DNA from 4 places in the Neobacillus niacini genome. Region 1 is predicted to be linked to each of the others. Evidence: predicted binding sites of a transcription regulator. Region 1 holds the regulator's gene; each other region holds the start of a gene.

Region 1 (7,735 bases):
GGCTATATAGTCGGTAAAAAGCAATACGTAGAGGCCTGTTCGTACCGTATGACCTCTCCGGGGATCGGCGCAGAAGCTGGAGCTTCTCTTTACAGCCTGCAGGAAATGTATCAAGGTTTCTTTTTAGCTCCGCATGTAGTCGGACAAGCATTAAAGGGAGCTGTTTTTACAGCAGCATTCTTAGAAAAATTAGGAATGAATTCTTCGCCGAAGTGGGATGCAAACAGAACGGATTTAATTCAATCTGTTCAATTTGATGATAAAGATAAGATGATAGCCTTTTGCCAGGCGATCCAATTTGCTTCACCAATTAATTCGCATGTTACAGCCTATCCAGCTTATATGCCTGGGTATGAGGACGATGTCATCATGGCGGCTGGAACGTTTATTCAAGGGGCTAGTATTGAATTAACTGCCGATGGACCAATTAGACCTCCGTATGTGGCCTATGTTCAAGGCGGATTAACATATTCTCATGTCAAAATGGCGGTCTGCATAGCTATCGATTCGTTAATGGAGAAAAAGTTGATTGAATTAAACTAAGTAGAAATACAAAGGATAACGAAAGAGTTGTCCTTTCTTTTTGATGAAAAAACCATGTTAGAAAACCTAACACAACATTGACATCTTTTCTAACACGAAATATAATAGGATTATAAATCAGCAAAAGGAGAGGAGAAATTAAATGAGTGGAAAAGAATTACGCCGCTCAATGCCACTATTCCCAATTGGAACGGTTATGCAGCTAACAGAATTAACAGCGAGACAAATCCGTTACTATGAAGAGCACGAATTGATTTCTCCAGCTAGAACAGATGGGAATAGAAGACTCTTTAGCTTAAACGATATTGATAGACTATTAGAAATTAAGGATCTCATTGATCAAGGAATAAATATGGCTGGTATCAAACAGCTGTTATTGGTCAAAGATCAACAGGCAAATGTTATCCAGCAGCAGGCTGAAAAAGCCAAGCAGGAATTAACAGACGAACAGTTACGGAATTTACTCCGGCAAGAATTGCAGCAAGCAGGAAGATTCAATCGTTCGTCACTAAGGCAAGGGGATATGTCACGATTTTTCCACTAATTAAATCTTGGAGGTAATGAAAATGGCAAAGTTTACTAGAGAAGATATTAAGCGGTTGGCAGCAGAGGATAATGTTAAATTTATTCGTTTACAATTTACTGATATTCTAGGAACAATCAAAAACGTTGAGATTCCTATCAGTCAGTTAGAAAAAGCTCTTGACAATAAAATGATGTTTGACGGTTCTTCTATCGAAGGTTTCGTACGTATTGAAGAATCAGATATGTATCTATATCCAGATTTAAACACTTGGGTAGTATTCCCATGGACGGCTGAAAAAGGAAAAGTAGCTCGACTAATCTGTGATATCTATACTGCAGAAGGAAAGCCATTTGATGGGGATCCTCGTAATAACTTAAGAAGAGTATTAAGAGAAATGGAAGAGTTAGGTTTTACGAACTTTAACTTAGGACCTGAGCCGGAATTCTTCTTGTTTAAATTAGACCAAAAAGGTGAGCCGACATTAGAATTGAATGACCAAGGCGGATACTTCGACTTTGCGCCTACAGATTTAGGCGAAAACTGCCGTCGAGATATCGTACTAGAGTTAGAAGAAATGGGCTTTGAAATTGAAGCTTCTCACCACGAGGTAGCACCAGGACAACATGAAATTGACTTTAAATATGCGGACGCGTTAACAGCATGTGACCAAATCCAAACATTTAAATTAGTAGTAAAAACAATTGCACGTAAGCACGGATTACACGCTACGTTCATGCCAAAACCATTATATGGAGTGAATGGTTCAGGAATGCACATGAATCTTTCATTATTTAAAAATGGCGTAAATGCGTTCTACGAGCCAACTGGTGACTTAGAAATGAGCGATGCAGCTCGTCAATTCATCGCTGGTATCCTAAAGCACGCACCAAGCTTTACAGCGGTAACAAACCCAACTGTTAACTCTTATAAGCGTCTAGTTCCAGGCTATGAAGCACCTTGCTATGTGGCATGGTCCGCTAGAAACCGTTCACCACTAATTCGTATTCCAGCTTCCCGCGGCTTAAGTACGCGTGTAGAAGTTAGAAGTGTTGACCCGGCTGCTAACCCATACCTAGCAATGGCTGTTCTATTAAAAGCTGGTTTAGATGGAATCAAGAACAAATTAACTCCTCCAGCTCCAGTGGACCGTAACATCTATGTGATGAGCAAAGAAGAAAGAATTGAAGAAGGTATCATCGATCTTCCTGCTACTCTAGCTCAAGCATTAGACCTATTAAAGTCTAATGAAGTCATTGTATCAGGTTTAGGAGAGCACATCTTCGAACACTTTATCGAAGCAAAGGAAATTGAATGGGATATGTTCCGTACTGTTGTTCACCCTTGGGAACGCGAACAATACATGAGCATGTACTAAGATTTAATATAACCCAGTGTGGATTTGAGTCCATGCTGGGTTGTTTTTCGTTTTAGTTGGTTGTGGTGTTATTATAAGGTGATTATGATGACCTAATTATGGGAAAATAGTGAAAGTGGTAATCATAGAGTGATTATGGTGACCTAACGTGCAGGAAAAATGAGAAAATGGTAATCATAAAGTGATTATGGTGACCTGAAGTTCAGGAAAAACGGGAAAGTGGTAATCATAGAGTGTTTATGACGACTTAACGTGCAGGAAAAATGAGAAAGTGGTAATCATAGAGCTCTCATGGAAATCACAAGAAAGATGAAAAAAAGGATATAAAAAAGGAGCTTCCAGCAAATTAAAAGACCCAGGATGGATATGGTCCATACTGGGCTATTTGCGTTCAAGACTCTTTTTCTTTATTTTCATTAAGCGCTCTGAATCTAGTGAGTATGATATCACTGCTAATTCCGGCAAGGGCTGATAAAAAAATGGTTTCAACCATTGAATTGGGAGTTGTGTAAATCAGGATGAGGAGAGCTGCGACTGCACCTAGAAGCATTTCTTCTAAAAAACCCAAATAGATAAACCTCTTTGTTTTCCGGGGCATTATTATTTTTCCATGCTTCCTAACATGCCCTGTAATCCCTACCATACCACCAATAACCATCGAGAAAATAATGTCATACAACACTCATTCCACTCTCCTTAAGCCTAGTTTTTTGGACCTAAGGTTAAATCATGGTGTATTACTATTATACAAATAGTGGAAACTAGTTAGAATGAGTAATTATACACATTTTCGTATAAATTTAAATATGATTTGGTCGAGGATAGGTGAAAACGTGGAGATGTTGTATCGATGAGGCGTTTTTTCGATAGAGTATCCGGCAGATGTAAATAAGCGGATACTTTCCGGTTAAATGCAGAATGGAGTTCGTCTAGGGGAAAATAAACGGAGTTTTTTCGCTTATGCAAAGCAAAATCCCCTATTTTTCGTTTTTTCGAGTCAATAGGCGGAATCTCTCCGTCTAATAAGGCTATTTTCAATGATATTTTCTAAATAGCCGGACTTATTCCGTCTATTTACCAGATGGGTGCTTACTCATAATCTAGGTGAGTTTTCCTTCGCTACTGATAAAAAAGAGTACAATTCGCAAACGGAATTGTACTCTTTCCTGTGATTAGATTAATGAATATGTCGATAAACCCCAATAACTTTTCCAAGAATAGAAACATTTCTTAAGATAATGGGATCCATGGTTGAGTTTTCAGGCTGCAAACGGATGTAATCTTTTTCTTTAAAGAAACGTTTACAGGTTGCTTCATCTTCCTCAGTCATCGCAACAACGATATCTCCATTGTTCGCAGTTGGCTGCTGCCTTACAATTACGTAATCTCCATCGAGAATTCCTGCTTCTATCATACTCTCACCCATGATTTCTAGCATAAATACTTGCTCGTCTGCAGGTGCTAGACTTTCAGGAAGTGGAAAAAACTCTTCCACGTTTTCGATGGCGGTAATAGGAAGACCCGCAGTTACTTTACCCACAATCGGTACATTGACCACATTATTTCTCGGAATATGAACCGTTTCATCCACTTCTAGTATTTCAATGGCTCTCGGTTTAGTTGGATCTCGTCTGATTAGTCCTTTGCTTTCCAACCGTGCTAAATGACCGTGAACCGTAGAACTAGAGGCAAGTCCTACCGCTTCACCAATTTCCCGAACGGATGGCGGATAACCCTTTTTCTTTACTTCCCCTTTAATAAATTCAAGGATATCCTGCTGGCGCTTAGATATTTTTGTCATAATAGATACACCTCGCCCTATGTAATATTTACCTTTATTATAGCATGTTCGTATTTTTTATACAAACATAAGTTCGAATTATTATTGACAACAAACAAACGTTCGGACTATAATAAAAATATAAAAACGAACATACATTCTAGATAGGGGTTATAGTATGAGAAAAGTTTGGGACAAATACTCGTATGCTATTTTATTAATCATCTTGAGCTGCTCAGTAGCTTTTATTTTATCATTACGCTTTAATTCTGATGTGGAAGAAACATACTTAACGATTACTGTATCTGAAGGAGATTCACTTTGGAAGATCTCCAACCAATATTCCGGTCAGCATTCTTACTCTAATGATGAATTTGTCAGCTGGGTTAAGCATCATAATGAAATCGATGGGGATAGAATTTATCCTGGGGAAAAAATCATGATTCCTGTCAACTATGAAGTTGGGACAATAACGGAATATGCTAGCGCTGCTGGAGAATAGAGTCAGATGATCAATGCAATCATTTACTGCAGGGTAAGTACAAACAAAGAAACCCAGGAAACATCTTTAAAGCGCCAAGAAGAGGAGCTCACGCAGCTTGCCGCTCAATATCAATTTCATGTCGTCTCCATTATTAGGGAACAGGCAAGTGGTTATGAACTTGAAAGAAACGGGATTCTTGAGTTATTAGATTTATTGAAAGAAAAAAACATCCAAGCTGTGTTAATTCAAGATGAAACAAGACTAGGAAGAGGAAATGCGAAGATTGCCCTCTTACATTGTATCTTAAAAGAAAATGTGAAACTTTATAGTATCTCTCATAATGGTGAACTGCAGTTATCGGAAAGTGATTCAATGGTTTTAAAAATTGTTGGCATGGTTGAAGAATACCAGCGTAAGTTACATAATATTAAAATTAAACGAGGGATGAAACGAGCCGTGGCGCAGGGATATAAGCCTGAAAAAAATCTAAAAAATCTTGAGTGGAATTCTGGAAGGGAAAAAAAAGAACTTCCAATTGAGGAGATTATCCGTCTTAGAAAAAATAAATTAACTTTTTCAGAGATTGCTGCTACTTTAAGGGGATTTGGATATAATATTTCAAAAGCAACTGTCCATAGACGCTATCAGGAATATCAACAAGAATTGATTGAGTCAGAAGAAGAGTAGACCATTTGCTTGTCAGATGGTCTATTTTTTAGTAAAATCAGTCCTTAAGTGCGGCTGTGGAATCTTTTATGTACTCAGTTGATTGGATACGAAGACTCTTGCGGGGTCTCTCCCTTACCGTCCTTGGTGCGCTAAGTTCATGGAGCGGAAATCAGCTGATCTATATACACAGCACAAGTATTTGAAAGGAGGGTCCTAAAAATGCTCTCAAAAGAAAAAATGGCACGAATCAATGAATTAGCAAGAAAAGCTAAAGCAACTGGTCTTACAGAAGCAGAAGCGAAGGAACAATCTAAATTAAGAAGCGAGTATTTGACCACTTTCCGCAGTTCTATGCTGGATACATTAACAAATACAAAAATCATTGACCCTAAGGGAAATGACGTAACGCCAGAAAAAATCAAACATAGAAAAAAATATAATCTTCATTAATCTAATAGGAAAACATTTTGTTTTCCTTTTTACATATTGCGCACCAACATGTGTCAAAATATAATGAAGTGAAATAATTTGTTTAGTAGTCAAATTAATTGTTGAATTAATGTGAATAGAGCTATAATATTAAGGTTGTTATTATTTTTTTATCCTAGAGATCAGGAGTGATGTAAACAATGTTTGATACTATCGATGCTTTGTCTGTAACATCTATTCGTACGCTTTCAATTGATATGATTGAAAAAGCAAATTCAGGACATCCTGGAATGCCAATGGGTGCTGCACCAATGACCTATGCTTTATGGACTCGTTTCATGAACCACAATCCGAAAAATCCAGAGTGGTTTAACCGTGATCGTTTTGTATTATCTGCAGGCCATGGATCTGCTTTATTATACAGCATGCTTCATTTATCTGGTTACAATCTATCAATGGATGATCTGAAGCAATTCCGTCAATGGGGAAGTAAAACTCCAGGACACCCTGAGTACGGTCATACTGAAGGGGTAGAAGCAACGACTGGCCCGCTTGGACAAGGTATTGCTATGGCTGTTGGTATGGCAATGGCAGAACGCCATACAGCGAGTGTTTACAATAAAGACAATTATGAACTTGTGAACCATTATACATATGGTGTCTGTGGTGATGGAGACTTAATGGAAGGTGTTTCTGCTGAGGCAGCTTCACTAGCTGGCCACTTAAAATTAGGTCGCTTGGTGGTTTTATACGATTCAAATGATATTTCACTTGATGGTGACTTGGACAAATCCTTCTCTGAAAGCGTTAAGGAGCGTTTCTTATCATACGGCTGGCAATATCTTCGCGTCGAAGACGGAAATAATTTAGAAGAAATTTCTAAGGCCCTTGAAGAAGCTCGTAATGACCTTGACCGTCCAACAATGATTGAAGTTAGAACAGTGATCGGATATGGTTCACCTAACCGTGCAGGAACTTCTGGTGTCCATGGTGCTCCGCTTGGTGCTGACGAATTAAAGCTTACAAAAGAAGCTTATAAATGGACTTTCGAAGAAGATTTCCATGTTCCACAGGAAGTATATGCTCACTTCCAAAACCTAATCGTTGAAAACGGTACGAAGAAAGAAAAAGAATGGAATGACCTTTTTGCACAATACAAAAAGGATTATCCTGAGTTAGCAAATCAATTAGAAAAAGCGTTGAATAACGAATTACCTGAAGGCTGGGATAAGGATATTCCGGTTTACAGTGAAGGAAAAAGTTTAGCAAGCCGTGCATCTTCTGCTGAAGTTCTTAACGGTATTGCGAAAAACTTACCAATCTTTATTGGTGGTTCAGCTGACCTAGCTGGTTCTAATAAAACGATGATCAAAGGAACTGGAGATTTTATGCCAGGCAGCTATGAAGGCCGCAATATTTGGTTCGGTGTTCGTGAATTTGCAATGGGCGCTGCCATGAACGGAATCGCTTTACATGGTGGAGTGAAGATTTTTGGAGGAACATTCTTTGTATTCTCTGATTACCTTCGTCCAGCAATCCGATTGGCTGCATTAATGGGCTTACCAGTAACGTATGTTTTCACTCATGACAGTATTGCTGTTGGTGAAGATGGACCTACACACGAGCCTATTGAACAGCTTGCAGCACTACGTGCAATGCCAGGTCTTTCTATTATTCGTCCAGCAGATGGTAACGAGACTGCTGCAGCATGGAAGCTAGCAGTTGAATCTACAAACAAACCTACTGCTTTAGTGCTGACACGTCAAGACTTGCCAACACTAAAAGGAACGGACCAAAATGCTTACGAAGGCGTTTCAAAAGGTGCTTATGTGGTTGCTCCTTCTGAAAGAGAGACTCCAGATGCATTGCTACTAGCAACTGGTTCTGAAGTAAGTTTAGCTGTTGAAGCACAAGCTGCTTTAGCTGGTG
Region 2 (7,735 bases), 2.3 Mb from region 1:
TTCATTGCTTCACCATCTGGCTTCCAAAGAAGTTTCTCATCAGGAATAGAAGTCCAAACTTTAATGCTTCTTCTCCTAATTTCATTAAAGTTTAAAATAATTAAATCAATAGAATTCATTAAAATTCCTCCTTTTATTAGAATATCTTAATTATACACGAATGAATGTTCGTGCCGGTGGAAAAAGAGAAATATTTAGATAATTTATTACTGTTTCCAAACAATAATCTTGTGGAACGGGTATTTTCTCCCTTCTGCTTAAAAAATTTTTGTCCAAAATGCGACATAATTGTATCTGTGATAAATCAGAATGTTCCTCTTTTGTTCTCCGTAATAAAATCTGATGAGGATTAGTCTAAATAAAAAAGAAAACAGAAGCGTCGGTTGACGCTTCTGTTCACTAAAGAATTAGTGTTTTTTTTGTGATTCTTTTATAAGGTTAGTACCCGCCCATGAAACTTGCACCAATAATAACTAAAAGAATAAATAGAACCACGATTAGTGCGAAGTTCATTCTAGATCCACCGCCATATCCGCCTTGGTTTGACATAATGTATCACCACCTCTTAATAGAATATATATTATGGAAAGATAGTAATTCTGAAATGGACAAACATGGATTTTTAAATATATTCGTTCAATTACTTTTTAGTTATGATTTTGAGGAGGCTTGTCAACCTGTAGAAGATGGATAAAGCTCCAACTCCAACAAGTTGACTCCATCTAATCACGTATATTGCTCTTTATTTGAGGCTGTACATGCCTGGCACACAAAAAAGGTGATTCCTGAATTTGGAATCACCTCATTTTGATTTTACTTCAGATAAAGTCAATTTGGAAAATGAAAACCCCAAAATGGAGGTCCATTTTTAATTAGTATCCATAACCCCAGAAACTAGCTCCAATAATGACTAAGAGGATAAACAATACGATTAATAAAGCGAAACCTCCGCCAGCGTATCCTCCAACAGCTCCTGACATAAAATCACCTCCTTATTAGGAGGTATTACAATGAGTGGATATATATTATGCTTTTACATGATAAATGACATAATAAGTTTGGTTTTTAAATCATGAGTAATCAAATAAATTCTTATTGGTCTAGAATCGGTAAATATCCCCTGCATATTTTTTCATTTATGGATAACGGAAAAAAGAGGTGCAATATAAAACTGTTACTATGAATTAACAGTGAGGGATAAAATGATGTACCAACAAATTCATGATATGGGAAGCAAATATCATGAATTTAAAACAGACATATGGCTGCAGCACGATTTATTTAGTCTTGGGTGGTGGAGTATCGTCTTAGACGGAGTAATTCCGCTAAATTAATTATTTCCATTTAAAAAAGCTCAAATAGACGTAGAGATTCCGCCTATTGGCTTGAAAATTTTAAAAATGAGAGGTTTTGGTTTGCATAACCGGAGAACCTCCTCTTATATATCCCCAAACAGGCTCCATTCTGTATTTATCCGGAAAGTCTCCGCTTATATAAGATAATTTTAGGACCTTAATGGGTCCTTTGTATTTGTATACATATAGAACATTTGTTCGTATATAATAGTAGTATTAAATACGAAGGAGTGATTCGGATATGACAATACGCGATCGCGGAAAAATGAAGTGGCAAGGGGCGTTCTTTATGCCGGAGCAAGTAATAATGCAGCATGACTTATTCCACGATATGAAGCGGGAAGCTAAGCCGATTTTAGACGAGTATCAGATGGAGGAGTTCGACCTGCGCATTAAGTACGCTCAGGAGTATAATCACGCGGTAAGGTTAACCGTTTGGTCTGATGGCTTTACAACGGACTATACCGGGATTATACATCGCGTTGATCCTATTACGCATGTGCTGCGCCTAGAGGTAAAGCCTGGGGAATATGAGCACATTGTATTCGATGATGTGACCTCGGTGAAGGTTGTAAATTAGGAGGAAACTCCAAATGGGGAAAGATAGTTTAAGAGGAATTATATATAATGAAACTAAATATCCCGATATTTGATATATTTACTAAAAAGGAAAGCTAATTTTTTCAGTAAAGAACTTCCCTTTAGGAGTCGTGAGATAAATCCCAAGAAGACAGTACGTTATTATGAACCGGCAGACGAAAATTAAGATAGTGAGGGACTTAAATGTCAAAGGATGTTGTAATAAAGATAGCAGGTGAATCCGATATAAACTCTATCCTAGAAATCTACAACCAAGGAATTGAGGATCGGATTGCTACCCTAGAGACCGAAATCAAGGATTACGCTTATATGAAGGATTGGTTTGATAGGCATAAAGGGCGTTATAAGGTAATCGTTACGGAACATGAAGGACAAGTCGTTGGATGGTCATCCTTAAATCAATATAATAATCGAAGTGCCTATGATGGAGTAGCCGACATTTCGGTTTATATTTCTAGGCATTACAGGGGTAAAGGGATTGGAAAGAAACTGCTGATCGAGCTTGAATCCCTTGCCAAACAAAATGGTTTTCATAAAATGGTCCTGTTCACATTTCCATTCAATCAGTTAGGTCAAGGATTATATAAGACAATGGGTTTTCGTGAAGTGGGCGTATTTAAAAACCAAGGGATACTCGATGGTAAATTTGTTGATGTGATGGCAATGGAAAAATTATTATAACAGCAACAAGTACAAGGTGTATCTTTATAATCATATACTCAAAAAATATTGAGGAATAAAAATTATAAAAACTCTAAAGCATTGGATTGATGGCCTTTTGTCATCAATCTTTTTATTTACGAAAACTTAACCTTTTAGAACTTGAAATTGATTCTTTACTGTTTTAATATATAAGCAAATAATTATATTGTTTTAAGGATCACTACGGATTTATAAGTTCATGCATGATGTCCTTTAAGCGACAGATAATTATGATATTTTATATAGAAAATATAATTATATACTAATGTGCTTATCTTAAGTTAAAAGGAGGGTTCGGTATGTTAAAATCGATCGTTGAAATAGAAAGAGCAGCGGGTGTTTTAAAGTTATTAGGGGATAAAACACGATTAACGATGGTAGCTATTTTGAAACAACGGGAATGTTGTGTGTGTGAATTTCTAGAAGTGTTTGATATGAGTCAACCATCTATTAGTCAGCATCTTCGTAAACTAAAAGACTTAGGATTGGTTAAAGAAGATCGCAGGGGTCAGTGGATATATTATTCATTGAATTCGAAAAGTGATTTATATGGCCTAATTGAGGATGTTTTAGTTCATGTACCTGTTCAGACAGAAAAAATTAAACAGATTGAAAAAAGTAACCCTACGCTTCGTTGTGGTTGTTAACTCAAGAAAAAAAGGAGTGAAAAAAATGAATAATCCAGAAAAAAAACGTCTATCTTTTTTAGACCGTTACCTCACGCTATGGATATTTTTGGCTATGGCAGTCGGTATTGGTTTAGGATTCCTCTTTCCAGGCTTTGTGGAGGGAATGAACAAATTGCAGGTTGGCACAACATCTATTCCACTTGCAATAGGGCTAATTCTAATGATGTATCCTCCTCTAGCGAAAGTCCGATATGAGGAAATTGGCCGAGTTTTTAAAGATATAAAAGTCCTTGTTTTATCACTTGTACAAAACTGGATTATTGGTCCGATTCTAATGTTCTTGTTGGCAATAATCTTCTTGCCTGATAAGCCAGAGTATATGGTTGGTCTAATCATGATTGGTTTAGCCCGTTGTATTGCGATGGTTATTGTATGGAATGATCTCGCAAAAGGAGATACGGAATATGCAGCAGGGCTGGTCGCGTTTAACTCAATCTTCCAAATGCTATTCTTTTCCGTTTATGCCTATGTGTTTGTGACCATCATTCCAGAGTGGATTGGACTCGAAGGTGCAGTGGTAAACATTACGATGGTGGAAGTAGCTAAGTCCGTCTTCATCTACCTTGGAATACCTTTTATCGCTGGGATGCTCACACGTTTTACATTGGTGAAGGCAAAAGGTAGACAATGGTATGAAAAAGTGTTTATCCCTAAGATTAGTCCCATTACATTGATTGCATTATTGTTTACGATTATCATCATGTTCTCTTTAAAAGGTGATACTATTGTAGCCTTACCGTTAGACGTAGTTCGTATAGCAATCCCATTATTAATTTACTTTGTGTTGATGTTCTTCGTTTCATTTTATATGGGAAAGAAAATTGGAGCGAATTACCCTGTAACAACAACTCTTGCTTTTACTGCTGGGAGCAATAACTTTGAATTAGCGATTGCTGTGGCAGTTGGTGTATTTGGGATCCATTCAGGTGCCGCATTCGCAGCTGTCATTGGTCCGCTTGTAGAAGTGCCCGTTATGATAGCTCTAGTCAACGTGGCATTATGGTTTAAACGAAAGTATTTTAAAGAACATGCATCCTAAGACTAATCTATAAAAGGTGGTATTCATCATGGAAAACAAAAAAACAATCTACTTCTTATGTACAGGAAATTCATGCCGCAGCCAAATGGCCGAAGGATGGGCAAAGAAACATTTAAGTGAGGAGTGGGAAGTTAAAAGTGCTGGTCTTGAGGCTCATGGATTAAACCCTAACGCAGTTAGAGCGATGAAAGAGGCTGGAATGGATATATCAAACCAAACTTCTGATGTTATCGATCCTGAAATTCTAAACAATGCAAATTTAGTGGTTACTTTATGCGGACACGCTGCAGACCACTGCCCAGTAACTCCTCCGCATGTAAAACGAGTACACTGGGGATTCGATGACCCTGCAAAAGCCGAAGGAACCGAAGAGGAAAAATGGGCATTTTTCCAAAGGGTTCGTGATGAAATTGGTGGCCGGATTAAGCGTTTTGCTGAAACGGGAGAGTAATTATAAATAAGTTTTACATTAGGAGGAAATGGACATGAGAATCACTGACGAAGCTCGTGATGAGTTTAAAAAAATGTTCAAAGAACAAAATGCTGATTGCATTCGTATCTTTTTTGATGGCTATGGCTGAGGGCAGCCAAGGATTGGACTGCGCCTGGATGGTGTAGAAGCAGATGATATTATCGTGACAATTAATGAAATAAAGGTGGCAATTGACCCTATCATTGAACCCAATACGGAAGACCTTATTCTTGATCGAAGTGGAAATGGACAAGGTATTTCAATGATAGGTAATACGGGTAGATGTTGTTAGAAAAGGACCTTTTCAGGTCCTTTTACTTTTTACTCTATCAATAGTTAAGCACAACACGCTCCTTTATCTTCAATCCTAATCGCTAATTGATTATAGGCTTCTAAAAAACGTTCGTATGTCTGGCTGCCATATCGTAAGCGGTTGTTTTTGAAAAAGAAGCTAATGGTTAAATCTTTGGCTTCCTCTAGGGAACAATTTCGAGAGATTCTTACTAGATTTAGATATGATAGAAAATATTCTTTTTTCAACATACCGGCATGGTTAACAGTCAATCTGGCCACCTCCTAATGGAATGGAGTCTTAACAACATATACATTCACAATTGTTTTTTACGATGGCAGTATCCCTTCTGGTTTTAAATCTCGATATAATCCTTTGCAACAACAATACCTTTTGTAACTCATACATCTGCCAAGCATTTGCAGCCTTTTTTTCAACTTCCTCTTGGCGTAATTTTATTAATTGCATTTTTTCATACTCATTAAAATACATGATGAACCCCTCCGGTTAATCAAATAATATTGATGTATTAATCAAAAAAAATTGATTTATTGAATAAAAAAATTTAACAACACGTAGGTTTAAAAATACAACATAGTTCATGGGATAACAAATGATTAAGTTCTTCTTGATTCAGCTCGTAATAACTCCAGGTTCCACGTGTTTCTTTTTTTATTATGTTGGCATCTAATAAAATCTTTAAATGATAAGAAAGCTTGGATTGAGCCATATCCATCATTGGAGCTAGATCGCAGACGCACATTGCACCATTTTGGGTTAGGATATTCATAATCTGTAGTCTTTTTTTATCAGCAATGGCTTTAAATTTTAGTTCATATTTTTCAAAAGTCTGTTCTAATGATATGTCTTTTAATTGAATTTCCTCTTTCATATTTACACCTTCTTTTTAATCAAATAATCTTGATATATTCATCATATATCCATAATTTTCATGTGTCAACTGGAGTAAATCAAAAATATTTGATTTACGCTGTCAATATAATGTCTTCCAGACTAGTTAATTTTGATCTACATTCTTTAATCAATTTTTTTTGATAAATGGGTTGTAATTAGAAATATTTGCTAATATACTGTACCTATAAATCAAAAAAAATTGATTTACGAACTATAAATCAAAAATATTTGATTTATTCCGTCACTAAAACTTAAAGGAGATGTTTTATATGAAGATGCATGTGGGTGTAAATGTAACGGATTTAGAAAAGTCAATTAAGTTTTATTCTCAAGTGTTTAATGCCGAGCCTGTGAAGGTAAAGCCAGACTATGCCAAATTTCTACTGAATGACCCAGCGTTAAATTTCACCTTAAACTTAAAGGATAAAGTATCAGGAAATCAGGTAGGCCATTTTGGATTTCAAGTGGAAAATCGGGATGAAGTATTCAAGCACAAAGAGCGTTTAGAGAAATTAGGTTTCTTTGCTCGTGAAGAAATGGACGTTAATTGCTGCTATGCAACTCAAGATAAATTTTGGGTAACCGATCCTGATGGAAACGAATGGGAATTCTTCTTTACAAAAGGAGATTTAGAAAATATTGTTCAGCAGTCATCATGCTGTGCAGTGGAGACAATCAAATCATAAATAAATACTACCATTTGATAAAGGTTATAGTACTAAATAAACCGTACAAAGTTTTTAGTAAATAGCTGCTAAATGGTTCCTGAGAAGACCATTTAATTTATGCAATCACAAATGATCTATAGAGATAGGTTTAAAAAGGAGTTGCTGCGTCAACTCTTTTTATTTTTTAGCTTAATCATACAGTACGAAGGGGTGCTGATATTTGAAATAAGCGGAGCGTTTTAACTTCCATCCAAGGTCTAAAGTGACGAAAATGCAACATGAGTCCAGCAAATTGTTAGATGAATCGAAGGTTTTTCTAATCTCAGTTTAGTATATTTAAAACTAGAAATATGAGATCCAACACGCGTTGATCTAATATTGATAATTTTTACCATAGGCTACAGTCACCAATATTCTTTTTATATTTGGACCTTCTTGCTATAATAAATACTACAGTTGTAAAAGTAGGAGGGGGATCATGAAGGAGATTCCACAAATATCAGAAGCAGAATATGAAGTGATGAAGGTTATATGGAACTATGAGCCGATTTCGACTCCTGAGGTAGTGGAGAAATTATCAAATCAGAGTGATTGGAAGCCAAATACGATTCACACCTTGCTGGCACGCCTAGTTAAGAAAAAGGCTTTGCAGGCAAAAAAAGCTGGCCGAGTGTTTATTTATACTTCACTGGTTGAAAAGAACGAATATGTTGGGCAAAAAAGTAAATCCTTTCTGCAACAGTTTTTTGGCGGTACGTTGAATTCAATGATTTTAAATTTTATTGAAAATGATCAGTTATCGAAAGAAGATATTTCGGAATTAAAGGAAATTTTATCCAAGAGAGATAAAGAAGGCGACCAATAATGGATACCATGTTGCTGCGGATTTTAGTAAGTACAATCGTGGTATCTTTCCTTATTTTCTTGATTTTGTTAATCAAAAGGCTATTAAACAATCATATGACGGTGAAAGCTCATTATCATATTTGGTATTTTCTTGGCA
Region 3 (7,735 bases), 1.2 Mb from region 1:
TGTTAATCAAAAGCCGGTGGAGCTTCAAGTTTCACCGATTATCTCAAAAGATGGCCAACTATTTGTGGCACTTGATCCGCTGCTCGCCTTTTATCCAATTCAGTATAACGTTTTAGAGGAAACGGGAGCTATTTGGATTCAAAAAACCGGTGACCACTATGTGCAAGCGGAAATCACGGCTGAAGATGTTCACCCGGAAAAGCTACGGTTGCGAACGGAGCCCTCTCTAAAAGCACCCTATACCTCCGAACTATCTAAAGAAGAGACTGTAATGATTGAGGCAGAAGAAGATGAATTTTACCTAGTAAGAAAAAAAAATGGAATAAGCGGATACATCAACAAGAAATTTGTAGCTAAAAACAAAGAGGTTACCATTACAATCCCACAAAAAAACCAAACGGCAGCCATTCCAAAAATTAACGGACCAATTCATCTAACCTGGGAAGCCGTATACACGAAGAATCCAGATCATACCCAAATACAAGATATGATTGGAGTAAATGTTGTGTCACCAACTTGGTTTTCCTTGACTGGAAATGACGGGACAATAAGTAATTTAGCTTCCTTAGAATATAGCAAATGGGCACAATCCAAAGGGTATCAAGTATGGGGATTATTCTCAAATTCTTTTGACCCAGTCCTTACGCATGAAGCATTAAAAGACTTTGAGACTCGTCAAAAAATCATTGTCCAGCTGCTCCATTACAGTCAAATGTACCAATTACAAGGGATTAACTTTGATATTGAAAATGTCTATCCCGCAGATGGTCCTCTGGTCACTCAACTTATGCGAGAAGCAACACCCTATTTGCATGAAGCCGGATTACTTGTTTCAATGGACATTACGTTCTATGCAGGTGAAAATAATAATTGGTCATCCTTCTACGAAAGAGATAAGCTTGCAGGTATTGTGGATTACCTAATTATTATGGCATATGATGAACATCCGGGATCTTCTCATGTGGCTGGGAGTGTATCTAGCCTTCCATGGGTAGAGACAAATCTGCAAAACTTGTTAAAGCAAGTACCAAAAGAAAAGTTAATACTGGGTGTCCCATTATATACTAGATTGTGGAAGGAACAAATGAAAGAGGATGGTACAATTGAGGTTTCCTCTCAATCAATGTCAATGGCAAAGGTAAAAGAATGGCTTGCAGAAAAAGGAATTCAGCCTGTCTATGACGAGGCAAGCGGTCAAAATTATGCAGAATATTATGCCGAGGAAGAGAATACTACCTATAAAGTATGGGTTGAGGATGAATTATCGTTAACGAAACGAGCAAACCTTGCAGCCAATTATCAACTTGCGGGAATGGCTTCCTGGTCAAGAGTCTTTGGAGATGAGACAGCGTGGACTGCGATGCTTATCGACCCTAATAAGGCAGTAACACAGAAATAGACCACAAAGATGGTCTATTTTTTTTGCATCTTTTAAATAATATTCTGTCTAAGTTAAGAACAATTAGAGTCAATTTTATTACAAATATATGGAGAATTTTCAAACCATTTGGTTATCGATTGATGTGATTGTTCACAGGAAATATAATTTAACTATAATATTTAAAACAATAGGTGAGCCGGCCGAGTGGTCGGTTTTGTCATATATAATTTTAAAAATCATGAAAGAGGTAGGTGAAATATCATGGCGATTACCGTACCACAAAATCAAAGTTATCAATACCAAGATGTAAAGGTCTTATATGTAGAAGATGAGGTGTTTTCACGCGAAAAATTATTAAGAATCTTAAATCGCCGTTTTTCAGATGTCCATGTTGCCATAGATGGTGAAGAAGGCTTTCTGCTGTATAAGCAGCACCTTCCTGATTTGATTATTGCAGATATAAAAATGAATTCTATGAGCGGTTTAGAGATGATTCAAAATATCCGTAAACACAATAAAAAAGCTCAAATTATTGTAACCACGGCACAGGATGATAACGAAACCTTTATCCATTGTATAGACCATAGCGTCAATCAGTTTATCTTAAAACCAATCGATTTAGACAGATTTTTACTCGCGATTCAAAAATCTGTCCAGCAAATTCAGCACGAAAAGGAATTATGCAAACAAAACCTATTAACAAGAGCTCTCTTAGAAACACAGGATCATGTACTATTCATTGTAGAACACGGTCATCTTGTAGATTTCAATCATGCATTTTCTAGCTTTACAGGCATAGAAGACACGAATAGCTTACATAAATCTAATCTAGTTGCTAATTTGTTTGTTGAAGACCCAAATTATTTTTATCCTAAGGACAAGGAAAATTGGATAGATGAATTTTTTCAGACTGAAAAAAATTATGCAAAGGTAATGTGGAAAAGTCAAACAGACAAACAAGGGATTTATTTAATGAAAGCCTCTCATAACACAGGGGATGAACAAATTTTGTTTGTCTGTACAGAAATTAGTGCTCTAGAAGAAGAGTATAAAAAGAATGAAATTCTATCCTCGATGGACCCATTAACACGGAGTTTGAACCGGACAAAATTCGAGGAGCTGCTTTCGAGTGAAATAAGACGGTCAGAACGGTATAACCATCCTTTTTCCATTATTCTGATGGACATCGATTATTTTAAAAATGTAAATGATTATTTCGGCCATCAAAAAGGGGATGAAGTGCTCGTTACGATTTCAACAATTGTTCAGCAAAGAATCCGAGAATCAGATGTATTTGCCAGATGGGGCGGCAATGAATTTATTTTATTAACACCGGAAACGAACAGTCAAGGAGCGATGGTCCTTGCTGAATCTATCCGCTCATTAATTAATCACTTTGCCTTTCCTGAAATAGGTTCCGTAACCTGCAGTTTTGGAGTGGCAGAATTCTCTGTTGGAAAATCAAAAAGGGAACTGATTTCTGAGGTAGATCAAGCACGATATCAATCAAAAATTAAGGGAAGAAACTGTGTGACCGTTTAAAACAGTTGAATAGGTGATAAAAAGTGCTTGGTATATATATTTCAATCATTTTAGTAGTATTAATACTATTTGTTGTAATAAGCAATATCTTTTTGCGTAAAGTGCTTGAAAAAAAGCAAAAAGAAAGTGAAGAAAACTACCGGGAGATGGTAGAGAAATATGAGGTTGTAATAAGAAACTTAGAAAACAAAATCGTGGAGGAAGCAGAAAAAAATAGTCAGAGAGATCATTTCCTCATTCAACAATCTAGACGTTCTTCGATGGACGAGATTTTTTCTACCATAGGCTATCAATGGCAGGAGCCGCTTAATAGCCTTTCACTCTTAATTCAGGACGTCCGTGAGGCCCTTCAATTTAGTGAAATAAATGATCAATATATTAATACTTTTACCAAAGAAGGCATGAATGAAATCAATTTTATGTCACGTACAATCAATGATTTACGGAAAATCTATCAACCGACTAAACAGAAATGTACCTTTTCTATTTCAGATTCAATTGAAAAGGCACTATCAATCTTCTCTTACAGCCTTAAGAATCACGACATACATGTTGAGTTTGAATACCGCGAACAGCATATGGCTTATGGATTTCCTAATGAATACAGTCAGGTTGTTTTAATGATTCTAACCAATACACGCAATGCATTTGTAACAAACAAGGTTAAGAATAGAAAAATAGATATAAACATAGGGACAGACGACTGCTTTTTAGTTGTGGATATTACTGATAACGCAGGTCCCCTAGAGCCAGCCTTTCTTACCAGTATGTTCGATCTCACTACTACTACTAGGAACTATGGTAAGGAGATTGGATTATTTATGACGAAAATAATGATAGAAAATATGGATGGAAGTGTTGCAGTTAAAAATACAGAGAACGGTGTACAGTTTCGCCTTACGGTTCCGAAAGCTGCTTCCTAAACCATTCCATCAACTATCTGTGTTTAACACACATGCTCCCGTTACACGGGAGCTATTTTTTTGGGCAAATAATTGATTTATGTTATAGTGAAAGTGATAGTTAAATACGAGAAATAAAGGAAGTGTTTGTTCATGGCAGTTGAAAATCCATCCTTGGAAGAAATCGGAGCTATACTAAAAAAATCTAAGCGTATCGCTGTTGTAGGCTTAAGTGACAAACCTGACAGAACCTCTTATATGGTTTCGGAAGTTATGCAGAAAGCAGGTTATGAAATCATACCTGTGAATCCTGCGGTTGATGAAGTACTCGGAGTGAAAGCGGTTGCTTCACTAAAGGAGATCGAGGGACATATTGATATCGTTAATGTTTTCCGCCGTTCAGAACAGTTGTTCGATGTTGCGAAAGAATTTGACGAAGTCGATGCGGATGTTTTTTGGGCACAGCAAGGCTTAGTAAATGAAGAAGCATATGAATTTTTGAAAGAAAAAGGATATACCGTTATCATGGATCTTTGTATAAAAGTGGCACATGCGTTAACAAAATAATCGTTATACCAAAGAAAACTGCTAACATTTGGCAGTTTTTTTTCATTTTTTTACTAAAAATTCTGTTACAAAATGATGTTGTTTCAATTTAGACATTTGCCAAATCAAAATAAATCGCTAAAATAAAGCATAGACGCCGCAAACATGTGTTACAATTAAGAGCGGCAAACATTCGTTCTAAATAATAGAAATAATTTTTTTACACGAATGAATTAACTTACTCATAAAGATAGCAATTAAAAGATGTTTTTTCTTTTGCAGGGAATGAAAGGGGTATTTTAGTGGCAAGTAATCAGAAAGCTTTTGAATATAATGATGATGCCATACAGGTACTAGAGGGACTGGAGGCCGTCAGGAAGCGACCAGGAATGTACATCGGGAGCACTGATACACGCGGATTACACCATCTTGTATATGAGATTGTCGACAACTCTGTCGATGAGGCTCTAGGAGGATTTGGGGACCAAATCATTGTAAAAATTCACAAAGACAATTCAATAAGTGTCATGGATAAGGGACGCGGAATGCCGACTGGCATGCATAAAATGGGGAAACCGACTCCTGAAGTCATTTTAACTGTTCTTCATGCTGGAGGTAAATTTGGTCAAGGCGGTTATAAAACAAGCGGCGGCCTGCATGGTGTTGGTGCCTCTGTCGTAAATGCCTTATCTGAATGGTTAACGGTAACGATAAAAAGAGATGGCTTTGTTTATGAACAACGTTTTGAAAACGGTGGTAAACCGGTAACGACCTTGGAGAAAATCGGTAAAACCAATCAAACAGGTACGACGATTCACTTTAAACCAGACTCCACTATTTTTTCTACCACAACCTATAATTTCGAAACATTGTGTGAAAGGTTAAGAGAATCAGCATTTCTTTTAAAAGGGTTAAAGATTGAAATCATTGATGCTCGTAATGATTTTCATGAAGTTTTCCATTATGAAAATGGGATTTCGGCCTTTGTTTCTTACTTAAACGAGGAAAAAGATGTCCTTCATCCGGTCGTCTTTTTTGAAGGAAGCCATAATGGGATTGAAGTTGAATTTGCTTTTCAATTTAATGATGGCTATTCAGAGAACATGCTTTCGTTTGTAAACAATGTCAGGACGAAAGATGGTGGAACGCATGAGGTGGGTTCGAAAACAGCGATGACGCGTGTTTTCAATGAATATGCCCGCAAGGTTTCACTATTGAAGGAAAAGGAAAAAAATCTTGAGGGTGCAGATATTCGTGAAGGATTATCTGCGATTATTTCTATCCGGGTTCCCGAGCAATTATTACAATTCGAAGGGCAGACAAAAGGAAAATTAGGTACGAGTGAAGCTAGATCGGCAGTAGACGCAGTCGTTTCTGAACACCTGACTTACTTCCTTGAAGAAAACCCAGACATTAGCTCGTTGTTGATTAAAAAGTCAATTAAAGCATACCAAGCGCGTGAAGCAGCACGTAAAGCACGGGAAGATGCTAGAAGCGGCAAGAAACGAAAGCGTTCTGATGCCCTTTTATCAGGGAAGCTTACACCTGCTCAATCAAGAAATCCGCAAAGAAATGAGATTTACTTGGTTGAGGGTGACTCCGCAGGCGGCTCAGCAAAGCAGGGTCGTGACCGCCGCTTTCAAGCTGTACTGCCGTTGCGTGGTAAAGTCATTAATACAGAAAAAGCGAAACTGGCGGATATTTTTAAAAATGAAGAAATTAATACGATTATTCATACAGTTGGCGCAGGTGTTGGTACTGATTTTAATATAGAGGATGTAAACTACGATAAAGTCATTATTATGACGGATGCTGATACAGACGGTGCACATATTCAAGTGTTACTGTTAACCTTTTTCTATCGGTATATGAAACCACTTATCGAAGCAGGTAAAGTATTTATTGCTCTGCCTCCCTTGTATAAGGTTAGTAAAGGCAGCGGTAAAAAAGAAATTATCGAATATGCTTGGAACGAGGATGAACTTCAGGGCGCCATAAAAAAAGTTGGCAGAGGCTATATGATTCAACGCTATAAAGGTCTAGGCGAGATGAATGCAGACCAACTTTGGGATACAACGATGAATCCAGAAACACGGACATTAATACGTGTTAAAATAGATGACGCCGCAAGAGCAGAGCGCCGTATTACCACTCTTATGGGGGATAAAGTTGACCCTCGCCGTAAATGGATTGAAAGCAATGTGGCGTTTGGTTTAGAAGAAGATGATACGATCCTTGAAAATGAAAATATTATGGTCGTTGAGGAGGAATCTGAAGAATGAGCACAAATGAGAAATTCCGTGACTTACCTCTAGAGGATGTTCTCGGCGATCGTTTTGGCAGATATAGTAAATACATCATTCAAGAACGGGCCTTGCCAGATGCGAGAGATGGTTTAAAACCTGTTCAACGAAGAATTCTTTATGCCATGCATGTAGAGGGTAATACACATGAAAAAGGCTTCCGAAAATCAGCAAAAACTGTCGGTAACGTAATCGGTAACTATCACCCGCATGGTGATTCATCTGTGTATGACGCGATGGTCCGGATGAGCCAGGACTGGAAGGTTCGAAATGTGCTTGTTGAAATGCATGGAAACAACGGAAGTATGGACGGAGATCCACCAGCTGCGATGCGTTATACCGAGGCACGTTTATCAGCAATTTCTGGAGAATTACTTCGCGATATTGAAAAACAAACAGTCGATTTTATTCCTAACTTTGATGATACTTCAAAGGAACCAACTGTTTTACCAGCGATGTTCCCAAACTTGCTGGTAAACGGCTCAACAGGAATATCGGCAGGGTACGCAACCGATATTCCGCCACACAATCTTGGTGAAGTCATTGATGGCGTCATCATGCGGATGGACAATCCTGACGTTTCGATAGATGCATTAATGTCGGTTATTAAGGGTCCTGATTTCCCAACCGGAGGTATTATTCAAGGAATTGACGGTATTAAAAAGGCCTATGAGACTGGTAAAGGGAAAATCATTGTTCGCAGTAAAGCTGATATTGAAGATTTACGGGGCGGCAAGCAGCAGATTGTTGTAACCGAGATTCCTTATGAAGTGAATAAAGCGAATCTTGTTAAGAAAATAGACGAATTCCGCTTCGATCGCAAAGTTGAAGGAATATCAGAAGTTCGTGATGAAACAGATCGAACCGGGTTACGTATTGTCATTGAATTGAAGAAGGACGCGGACGCAAATGGTGTCCTAAACTATCTATATAAAAATAGTGATTTGCAAGTAGCATATAATTTTAATATGGTGGCGATTGCTAAAAAACGTCCTAAATTATTAGGGTTACGTGAATTACTTGATGCGTATATTGAGCACCAAAAAGAAGTTGTTCTGAGA
Region 4 (7,735 bases), 2.1 Mb from region 1:
CAGGAAAAATTATCTGTGTTGGCCACAACTACCGCGAACACATTTTAGAAATGGGTCGTGAAATCCCTTCAAACCCAGTTATTTTTGCAAAATTCGCAAATACAATTTTAGGGCCAGAGGACGACATTCCACACTATCCAATCTCTGATCAGCTTGACTATGAGGCAGAATTCACCTTTGTTGTAGGTAAACAAGCTCGCAATGTTTCCGAAGAAGACGCATTAGACTATGTAGCAGGTTATACCATTACAAATGATGTAACCTATCGTGATATTCAACGACGCACGCTCCAATGGTTACAAGGAAAATCAGTAGATGGCAGTGCACCAATGGGACCATATTTGGTTACATCCGATGAATTGCAAAATCCATCCGGCTTAGATGTTGTCCTAAAAGTAAATGGTGAAGTACGTCAAAAAACCAATACTGCTAATCTAGTATTCTCTGTTCAAAAATTAGTAGCTTTCTTATCCAATTTAATGACCTTAGAGCCTGGAGATGTTGTATTAACAGGTACTCCTGGAGGCGTTGGAGTTGCGATGAATCCTCCGCAATTCTTAAAAGATGGAGACGTAGTTCGAATTGAAATTGACCAAATCGGTGCACTCGAAAACAAAGTAAAGGCAACACAAGCGGTAGTCACTGTTTAATTAGACATTGCAAGGGGTCAAGCAGCATTCGCTGCTCCCCTTTTCTCTATAAATTTTAAATCATAAAGGAGAATGAGAAATGGCTGAAGTAAATCCAGAAGTTCAAGAGTTTATGAAAAGCTCGATTGTAACCGATTACACAAGAGATATACAACAATACAACTTAGGACCTCTTTGGGAAGCAATTCCTACAATTATGCACAAAACGCCAAAGCCTCAAGCACAAGCTTATCTTTGGAGCGATGAATTAATTAAAAAGAAAATGAGTGAAGCAGCTCAAATCTTTACACCAGAACGCGGCGGGGAACGCCGGGCTATCTATTTCCAAAATCCTGGCCTAACGTATCGTGAACCTTGGGGATGGGGATCTACTACCCAAACAATCTATGCAGCAGTTCAAATGTTATTACCTGGTGAAAAAGCACCATCCCACCGTCACTCACAAAGTGCATTGCGCTTCATTTCTGAAGGTTCCGGTGCATATACGATCGTGCAGGGTGAGCGTATTTTCATGGAGGAAGGCGACTTTTTAATTACTCCAAAAAATTTATGGCATGGACACGCCCACTTAGGAACAGAGCCTATGTATTGGATGGATGCTTTAGATATTCCTACCATTTACGCAATCGGCGGTACCTTCTTTGAACCTTATGAGGATGGTTTACAACAGCCAGATATTCCAGATAATTTCTCAGAGAGACGTTATCGCGGCGGCATGGTTCGTCCTGTTGGTGATGATAAATATACAGTTGCTCCACTTGCAAATTATAAATGGGATCGCACTATAGAAGGAATTAAAGGGTTAATGGAATTCGATCCAGATCCAGATCCACACCATGGATATGCAGTAGAGTATATTAATCCATCTACAGGTAAATCAGCTAATCCGACGCTTGGCACTAGAATGCAGCATTTACCACATGGCTTCAAAACAAAGGCATTGCGCCATACGCACTCCACCGTTTACCAAGTGCACAAAGGTTCAGGTCAGACCGTTATCAATGGCACCCGCTTCGATTGGAAAAAAGGAGATTACTTCGTTGTTCCAAATTGGGCTTGGTATGAACATACTGCCTCAGAAGACTCTTACTTATTCTCAGTAAACGACTTGCCAATTATGAACCGTTTCGACTTGGAACAAGAGCAATTGTTTGAAGAGAATAACGGCTACCAAAAAATTACTGGTGAATTTAAAGCTGATTTCCGTTAAGAAGTTCAAAATCACAGACGCATTTCAACAGAAGATTAACAAAAAAATCGGCCTCATATGTTTGTGAGGCCGATTTTTCTATGTTAATCGGATATCCGCAATCGCTGTAATCGGGACACGGTGTACTTCTTCAAAGTGATCGATAATATGAAGCCTGCCAGTCATTTGGTCCCAATGATGAATTTTTCCAACGACAATTTCATAATTTCGATTTCGATAATGAGTAATGGTAACGAATTGGTCGAATTCGATTGCTTCAGATAAGGTCATATTCATAAGTTCGAGCTGCTGTTCATCGATTTCTTTCCGCTCTTCATACTGATCTTCCTTCACCCAGTCTCTCAGCATTTTTATATGCTCAGGAAGCATCATTGAAACCCATTTGATTCTTCCGCGGTCGCGAATCATTCATATTCTCCTCCTTACTTTCGCTGTCCTGCTCCACGCATAGGAGCTTCTGCTTTTCTTACTACCTCTTATGTCCACCAACAAGTGTTGCCCGGTGCTTTGCCGTTCCGGCAGTTGTATAGGAAACAGCCCGCAGCAGAGAACCTGAACCAAAGCGTCTCCGAATAGAATCCACTACATAGCCAAGCTCCCGCCGCTTCACCGCCCCCATGTCAAACAGGTCGAGCTGAAACTCATAATCATCGACGATATTTCCGATACTAATGGCAATTTGCCTTACCGTCTTTCCTGTATAATGTTCGTGGAATAATTCAAGACAGACTCGGTAAAGATCCATCGTTACATTCGTTGGCTGCTGAATGGTTCTTGAGCGATGAAATCCTCCGCCAAGTTCATCTTGGCTATAGCCAATACTAAGGCTGATGGTTCTCCCAGCCTTACGGCGAGATCTCGCTCTTCGGGCTACTTCTTCACACATTTCTAAAATGACGTGCTTTATCTCTTCTTCTTCCTTATAATCTCTTAAAAGGATTTGGCTTTTTCCAAAGCTGATCTGCCCCTCAACCAAGGGTGCTCCCAAGTCTGAAAGGTCTACTCCCCAGGCATGATGATAAAGCTGATTGCCCATGATTCCGAATTTCTTTTCCAGTGCTTCTAAATCATAGCGAGCCAGCTGACCAACCGTAAAAATGCCCATCCCATTTAGTGTTTTTTCAACACGCCTGCCAATTCCCCACATTTCTCTTAGCGGTGAAACCTTCCAAAGCTTGTTCTGGACGTCTTCATACTTCCATTCAGCAATTCCATGCTTTTTTGCTTCGAGATCAAGGCAAAGCTTCGACAGCAGCATATTAGGACCAATTCCGACTGCACAAGGAAGCTGAAATTCACGTTCAATATCGTCCTTTATTTTTGCAGCAATTGTACAGGCATCCCCCCACAAATGAAGTGCCCCATCCACCTTGATAAAACTTTCATCAACGCTATACGTGTGGATCGCTTCCTTTGGTACATAACGATTAAACACACGGGTGATTTCAGTAGAAATACGCAAATAAGTTGCCATTTTTGGCTCCACCACTTGAATGCGCGGGTCATCGGGAATTTCAAATAGCCTGGAACCTGTTTTTATTCCGAATTCTTTCTTTAAACGTGGTGACGCGGCAAGCACAACACTTCCATTTCGTTCTTTGTTACCAGCCACAGCTAGATAGCAAGTCAAGGGATCAAGACCATACATGACAGCGGAACAGCTGGCATAAAAGCTCTTCATGTCGACGCATAAAATTTGATTGTGCGGTAACGTGCTGTAATCAACCATGACTTTTCCTCCATTCACAAAAATCGAACATCTGTTCCTTATATTATATACATATATTACGCGAATATGCGTTCGTGTTCAATAGTAATTTTTTGACACGTTTCATGGTTATGGTTATTTTTCGGGAGAAAAAAACGGTATAATTATGGGTGGGGTGCACATAAATGGAGAAAAAATTGATTATTAAAATGATAAAAAATTGTTTTAAACAATATTATTCCGATATAGATTCACTGCCAATGAGCAGTAATGATTTAGAGGCGCTGGCAGATCGGATTATTCAAATAAAAGCAGAGCAGCCTGGGGTAGATTTATATGAGGCTGTGAATGATACTGTATACGAATTTGTAACAGGCTGAAAACACAAAAAACCGCGCTTAGCGGTTTTATTTTTTGTTAAATGCTTTTTTTCCGATACGTTCAAACAGTCTTGGAAAGAGAACATAGACAACGCTGCCCATGTTCATCCAGCGCGGCAGATTAATTTCTCTCGTTTTTGTCAGCATGCTGTCAACAACTTTCCGAGCGACATATTCAGGCTGAAGCATAAACTTCTGAACATTTTTAACATAGGTACCTTTTTCATCGGCAATATTAAAGAAATTCGTTGCTATGGGGCCAGGGTTCACAGATGTCACAAGAACATTGTAATCACTAAGCTCCATTCTAAGCGAATTTGTATAGCCAAGAACTGCATGCTTTGTAGCCGAATACACACTTGATTTTGGCGTAGCGATTTTTCCCGCCTGGGAGGCAATATTAATGATATGTCCATAACGGCGTTCACGCATTTTCGGGAGCACCATACTAGTGCACGCCATCAGTCCGACAACATTGACATCGAACATCCCTTTAATTTCATCCATTGTTGCTGCATGGGCTTCACGGAATACACCGAAGCCTGCATTATTAACCAGGATGTCCACCTCGCCAAAATCCGTAAAAATGGCTGTAAAAACTTCCTTTACTTTTTCCGTATTAGAGACATCTAATTGATAGACCTCTACCCTTACTTGATACTTTTGCTGCAAATCCATTTGCAGCTGTTTCAACTTTTCAATGCTTCTTGCAAGCAGCACAAGGTTGGCACCACTTTCCGCACAAAGCTTGGCGATTTCAGCACCTATCCCCCCGGATGCACCGGTAATGACAATATTTTTACCTTTAAGCTGTTCCCTACCCATACTCACACCTCATCTAGCTTGATATAGGACTGGTTGATGATCCTCACTACTACTAATCTCGCCGATTGAGGCTAAATAGTCAAGCTGGCCCACAGTTTCCGATAATGTTAATATCAATTCACGCTTATACGCTGTAGGAAAAAGCCTCTTGCAAAGTTCAAATACAGTATGCTGCTCCTCCTTTAGCCAATTATTAACCTTCATTGCCCGTTCGTGTTGATGAATCAGTCTTTTTTCAATTAGCTCTTTTAATTGGAAAACTTCCTCCCCATGACCTGTGTAAACGAATTGAATTGGATAAGATAACAGCTTTTTCATTGAATGATTATGCTGAAGCTGCGGCTTCGGTCTTTCCACCTCACCTGGTGCTGGCGTCTCTAGGAATGGATTCGGTGAGATATGTGCAAGAATTAAATCCCCTCCAATTAGAATTCCATCACTTTCTCGAAATAGAGCGATTTGACTCTGGGCATGGCCTGGTGTCTCTATGACTTTCCACTGGCTTAACCCTTGCGGAATCATCCCTTCCACAAGTTCTCCCGTCAGTGATCGGTTACAGGAGTACCTGAATGTTTGTCTTAGATGTAAGAGGGACGAAAAATGTTCTGAGGGGATTCCAAAGTCAACAAATTGTCTTCGAAAAAAATCCTCTTGTTCTTGAAAAAAGGCCTCTGTTGGTTTAATCCAACGTTCATTCAACGGGTGCCCGAAAACCTCTACAAAATCGGGTAAAAAATCAAGCATTCCAACATGATCTGCGTGGTGATGAGTAATAATCACCTGTTCAATATCTGCCGGGCTTAAGTGTAATTGAGACAACTGAGCCTTAAATGCAATCCATGACTCCTTGGTTTTCACACCACAATCGACAAGTGTCAGCCGCTCACCTTTAATTAAGTAAACATTAACGTCCCCGACTGCATAAGGAGTCGGCAAAATTATTTTTGCGATATCGTCTTTCCATTCTGCCATTCAAAAAACTCCTATCGTTATTTTAAATAGAATGTGAACATTTTTTTACAATTATTTATATAGTAAGTGTAACGAATTTTCCTTTCCATTGTCATTATTTTTGCATAATATAGTTAAAATAAATAAAAAATTCAGATTTTATCACTTGACAGAAAGGGCGTTATCTTGGATAATCACTAGTAAAATTTGATTCGTACATTCGCGATGATTAAGACCAGTAAATGAAAAATGGCATAAGAGAGTGAAGACCATCGGCTGAAAGTCTTCACAGCCCTCTTTATCATTGAACCTACCTTATGAGCACTTAGGAAAACCTAACGTAATCCGGCGTTATCGGAGTCGAGTGAACCCTTACATGAATTAAGTATGGGTAAATGAAGGTGGTACCACGGAAGCTAGACCTTTCGTCCTTTTCGGATGAGGGGTCTTTTTGTTTTTATTAAAAGTATGAGGGGGAATATTCATGAAAAAGATAGCATTTATCGGTGCCGGTTCGATGGCGGAGGCATTTATTTCAGGAATTCTAGAAAATAGTCTGATTGATAGGAAGAATATATGGGTTACAAATCATTCAAATGAAGAGCGGTTGAAGAGGCTAAGTGATACGTATGGTGTCCGTACCACTTACGATTTAAACGAATTGTTTGAAGGAGCTGACATCGTCATTTTATCGATGAAGCCAAAAGATTCCGCAACTGCCATCCAATATATCCGTGAATATTTAACCGAAACCATGCTGGTAGTTTCTGTGTTAGCTGGTGTGTCAATGAGTACCATCGAGACATTAGCGAGATTACCAATTGCGGTTGTTAGAGCAATGCCAAATACATCCGCAGCCGTAGGTAAATCCGCCACAGCTGTTGCAGTAAATGAACGAGTTACCCCTCACCAAATTGAATTAATGAAAGATCTGTTTGGAACGGTCGGCTTGACTACTTTTGTAGAAGAGGAGCAGCTTGATGCTGTTACAGGACTCTCCGGCAGCGGGCCTGCGTATATTTATTACCTTATAGAAGCAATGGAAAAAAGTGCTGTTGAGGTTGGACTCGATAAGGATATGGCGAGTGAATTAATCGTACAAACGTTAATTGGAGCAGCCGAGATGGTGAAAAACTCCACTAAATCATCTGAACAATTACGAAGAGACGTAACAAGCCCGGGCGGTACCACAGAGGCGGGGGTTAAAGTACTTGAAGAACATCAAGTTCAGCAAGCGTTCATTTCTTGTATTAAGGCTGCAACAGCACAATCGAAAAAAATGGGAGCGGCTTTACGTGAACAACTTGAAATTACCGAACCAACTTCCTAATTTGTGTCTATTCATTTAAACTATGGTAAAAAAGACTAGGAAGTGTAAGAAATGCTAACGGTATTATTTTCAATGGGAATCCTGGTCTGGACTATTTTTCTTATAGACGGACTAATGGGTTTACGGAAAATAGACGCTTTAGAAGTTGAGGATTGCTTAAAAAACGGCCCTTTATTATCTGTAATTGTAGCGGCACGCAATGAAGAAAATCAAATAAGAGCAAGTATTCTCAGTCAATTAGCGCAAACTTATAGAAACGTTGAATGGATTCTCGTCAATGATCGCTCAACTGATGCCACTGGGCTGGTGATGGAAGAGCTAACAAAGGAAGATCAGCGAATTTCTGTTATCCACATAGAAGAATTACCTGAAGGGTGGCTTGGGAAAAATAATGCCTTATATCAAGGTTTCCTTAAAGCGTCAGGAAAATGGCTATTGTTCACCGATGCCGATGTAAAGTTTGAAAATGAGGCATATGCAAAAGCTCTTCATTATTTTGAGAATCATAAGCTTGACCATTTAACAGCTGCACCAAACCTGAGCGCGAAAAGATTTTGGTTAAAATCATTTGTAGCCTTTTTTCTATTCGGGTTTTCTTATTTTAAAAGACCTTGGGCAGCGAATAATCCCAAGTCAAAAATTGGGACTGGAATTGGAGCATTTAACCTCGTTTCGAAAGAA

The links. The regulator LexA, encoded in region 1, represses DNA repair genes until DNA is damaged. The targets are predictions, from matches to a motif close to CGAACATATGTTCG.
Positions count from the first base shown of each region.
Region 2: a site for LexA is predicted at 1,543-1,556, ahead of ACN6MT_RS05860 (YolD-like family protein). Genes of this name have one in related genera too.
Region 3: a site for LexA is predicted at 4,558-4,571, ahead of parE (DNA topoisomerase IV subunit B). Genes of this name have one in related genera too.
Region 4: a site for LexA is predicted at 3,651-3,664, ahead of ACN6MT_RS13565 (DNA polymerase thumb domain-containing protein). Genes of this name have one in related genera too.

Region 1 is NZ_CP183883.1:4,885,970-4,893,704, reverse strand. Features, by position in the region: gene ACN6MT_RS24070 (aminotransferase class I/II-fold pyridoxal phosphate-dependent enzyme) at 1-543, shown strand, start outside; gene ACN6MT_RS24065 (MerR family transcriptional regulator) at 686-1,087, shown strand; gene glnA (type I glutamate--ammonia ligase) at 1,110-2,444, shown strand; gene ACN6MT_RS24055 (DUF4257 domain-containing protein) at 2,836-3,126, opposite strand; gene lexA (transcriptional repressor LexA) at 3,622-4,245, opposite strand; gene yneA (cell division suppressor protein YneA) at 4,403-4,726, shown strand; gene ACN6MT_RS24040 (YneB family resolvase-like protein) at 4,736-5,395, shown strand; gene ACN6MT_RS24035 (DUF896 domain-containing protein) at 5,597-5,827, shown strand; gene tkt (transketolase) at 6,007-7,735, shown strand, end outside.
Region 2 is NZ_CP183883.1:1,215,986-1,223,720, forward strand. Features, by position in the region: gene ACN6MT_RS05840 (DinB family protein) at 1-119, opposite strand, end outside; gene ACN6MT_RS05845 (YjcZ family sporulation protein) at 439-549, opposite strand; gene ACN6MT_RS05850 (YjcZ family sporulation protein) at 873-980, opposite strand; gene ACN6MT_RS05855 (hypothetical protein) at 1,203-1,334, shown strand; gene ACN6MT_RS05860 (YolD-like family protein) at 1,597-1,935, shown strand; gene ACN6MT_RS05865 (arsinothricin resistance N-acetyltransferase ArsN1 family A) at 2,139-2,636, shown strand; gene ACN6MT_RS05870 (ArsR/SmtB family transcription factor) at 2,957-3,304, shown strand; gene arsB (ACR3 family arsenite efflux transporter) at 3,330-4,385, shown strand; gene arsC (arsenate reductase (thioredoxin)) at 4,414-4,836, shown strand; gene ACN6MT_RS05885 (hypothetical protein) at 5,021-5,149, shown strand; gene ACN6MT_RS05890 (hypothetical protein) at 5,194-5,421, opposite strand; gene ACN6MT_RS05895 (hypothetical protein) at 5,450-5,641, opposite strand; gene ACN6MT_RS05900 (ArsR/SmtB family transcription factor) at 5,715-6,041, opposite strand; gene ACN6MT_RS05905 (ArsI/CadI family heavy metal resistance metalloenzyme) at 6,334-6,750, shown strand; gene ACN6MT_RS05910 (BlaI/MecI/CopY family transcriptional regulator) at 7,211-7,597, shown strand; gene ACN6MT_RS05915 (BlaR1 family beta-lactam sensor/signal transducer) at 7,597-7,735, shown strand, end outside.
Region 3 is NZ_CP183883.1:3,670,358-3,678,092, reverse strand. Features, by position in the region: gene ACN6MT_RS18110 (glycosyl hydrolase family 18 protein) at 1-1,399, shown strand, start outside; gene ACN6MT_RS18105 (diguanylate cyclase) at 1,643-2,923, shown strand; gene ACN6MT_RS18100 (ATP-binding protein) at 2,947-3,846, shown strand; gene ACN6MT_RS18095 (CoA-binding protein) at 3,979-4,392, shown strand; gene parE (DNA topoisomerase IV subunit B) at 4,674-6,653, shown strand; gene parC (DNA topoisomerase IV subunit A) at 6,650-7,735, shown strand, end outside.
Region 4 is NZ_CP183883.1:2,791,813-2,799,547, reverse strand. Features, by position in the region: gene ACN6MT_RS13580 (fumarylacetoacetate hydrolase family protein) at 1-650, shown strand, start outside; gene ACN6MT_RS13575 (cupin domain-containing protein) at 730-1,860, shown strand; gene ACN6MT_RS13570 (YolD-like family protein) at 1,939-2,268, opposite strand; gene ACN6MT_RS13565 (DNA polymerase thumb domain-containing protein) at 2,330-3,589, opposite strand; gene ACN6MT_RS13560 (YqzH family protein) at 3,754-3,948, shown strand; gene ACN6MT_RS13555 (SDR family NAD(P)-dependent oxidoreductase) at 3,976-4,773, opposite strand; gene ACN6MT_RS13550 (MBL fold metallo-hydrolase) at 4,783-5,745, opposite strand; gene proC (pyrroline-5-carboxylate reductase) at 6,209-7,054, shown strand; gene ACN6MT_RS13540 (glycosyltransferase family 2 protein) at 7,106-7,735, shown strand, end outside.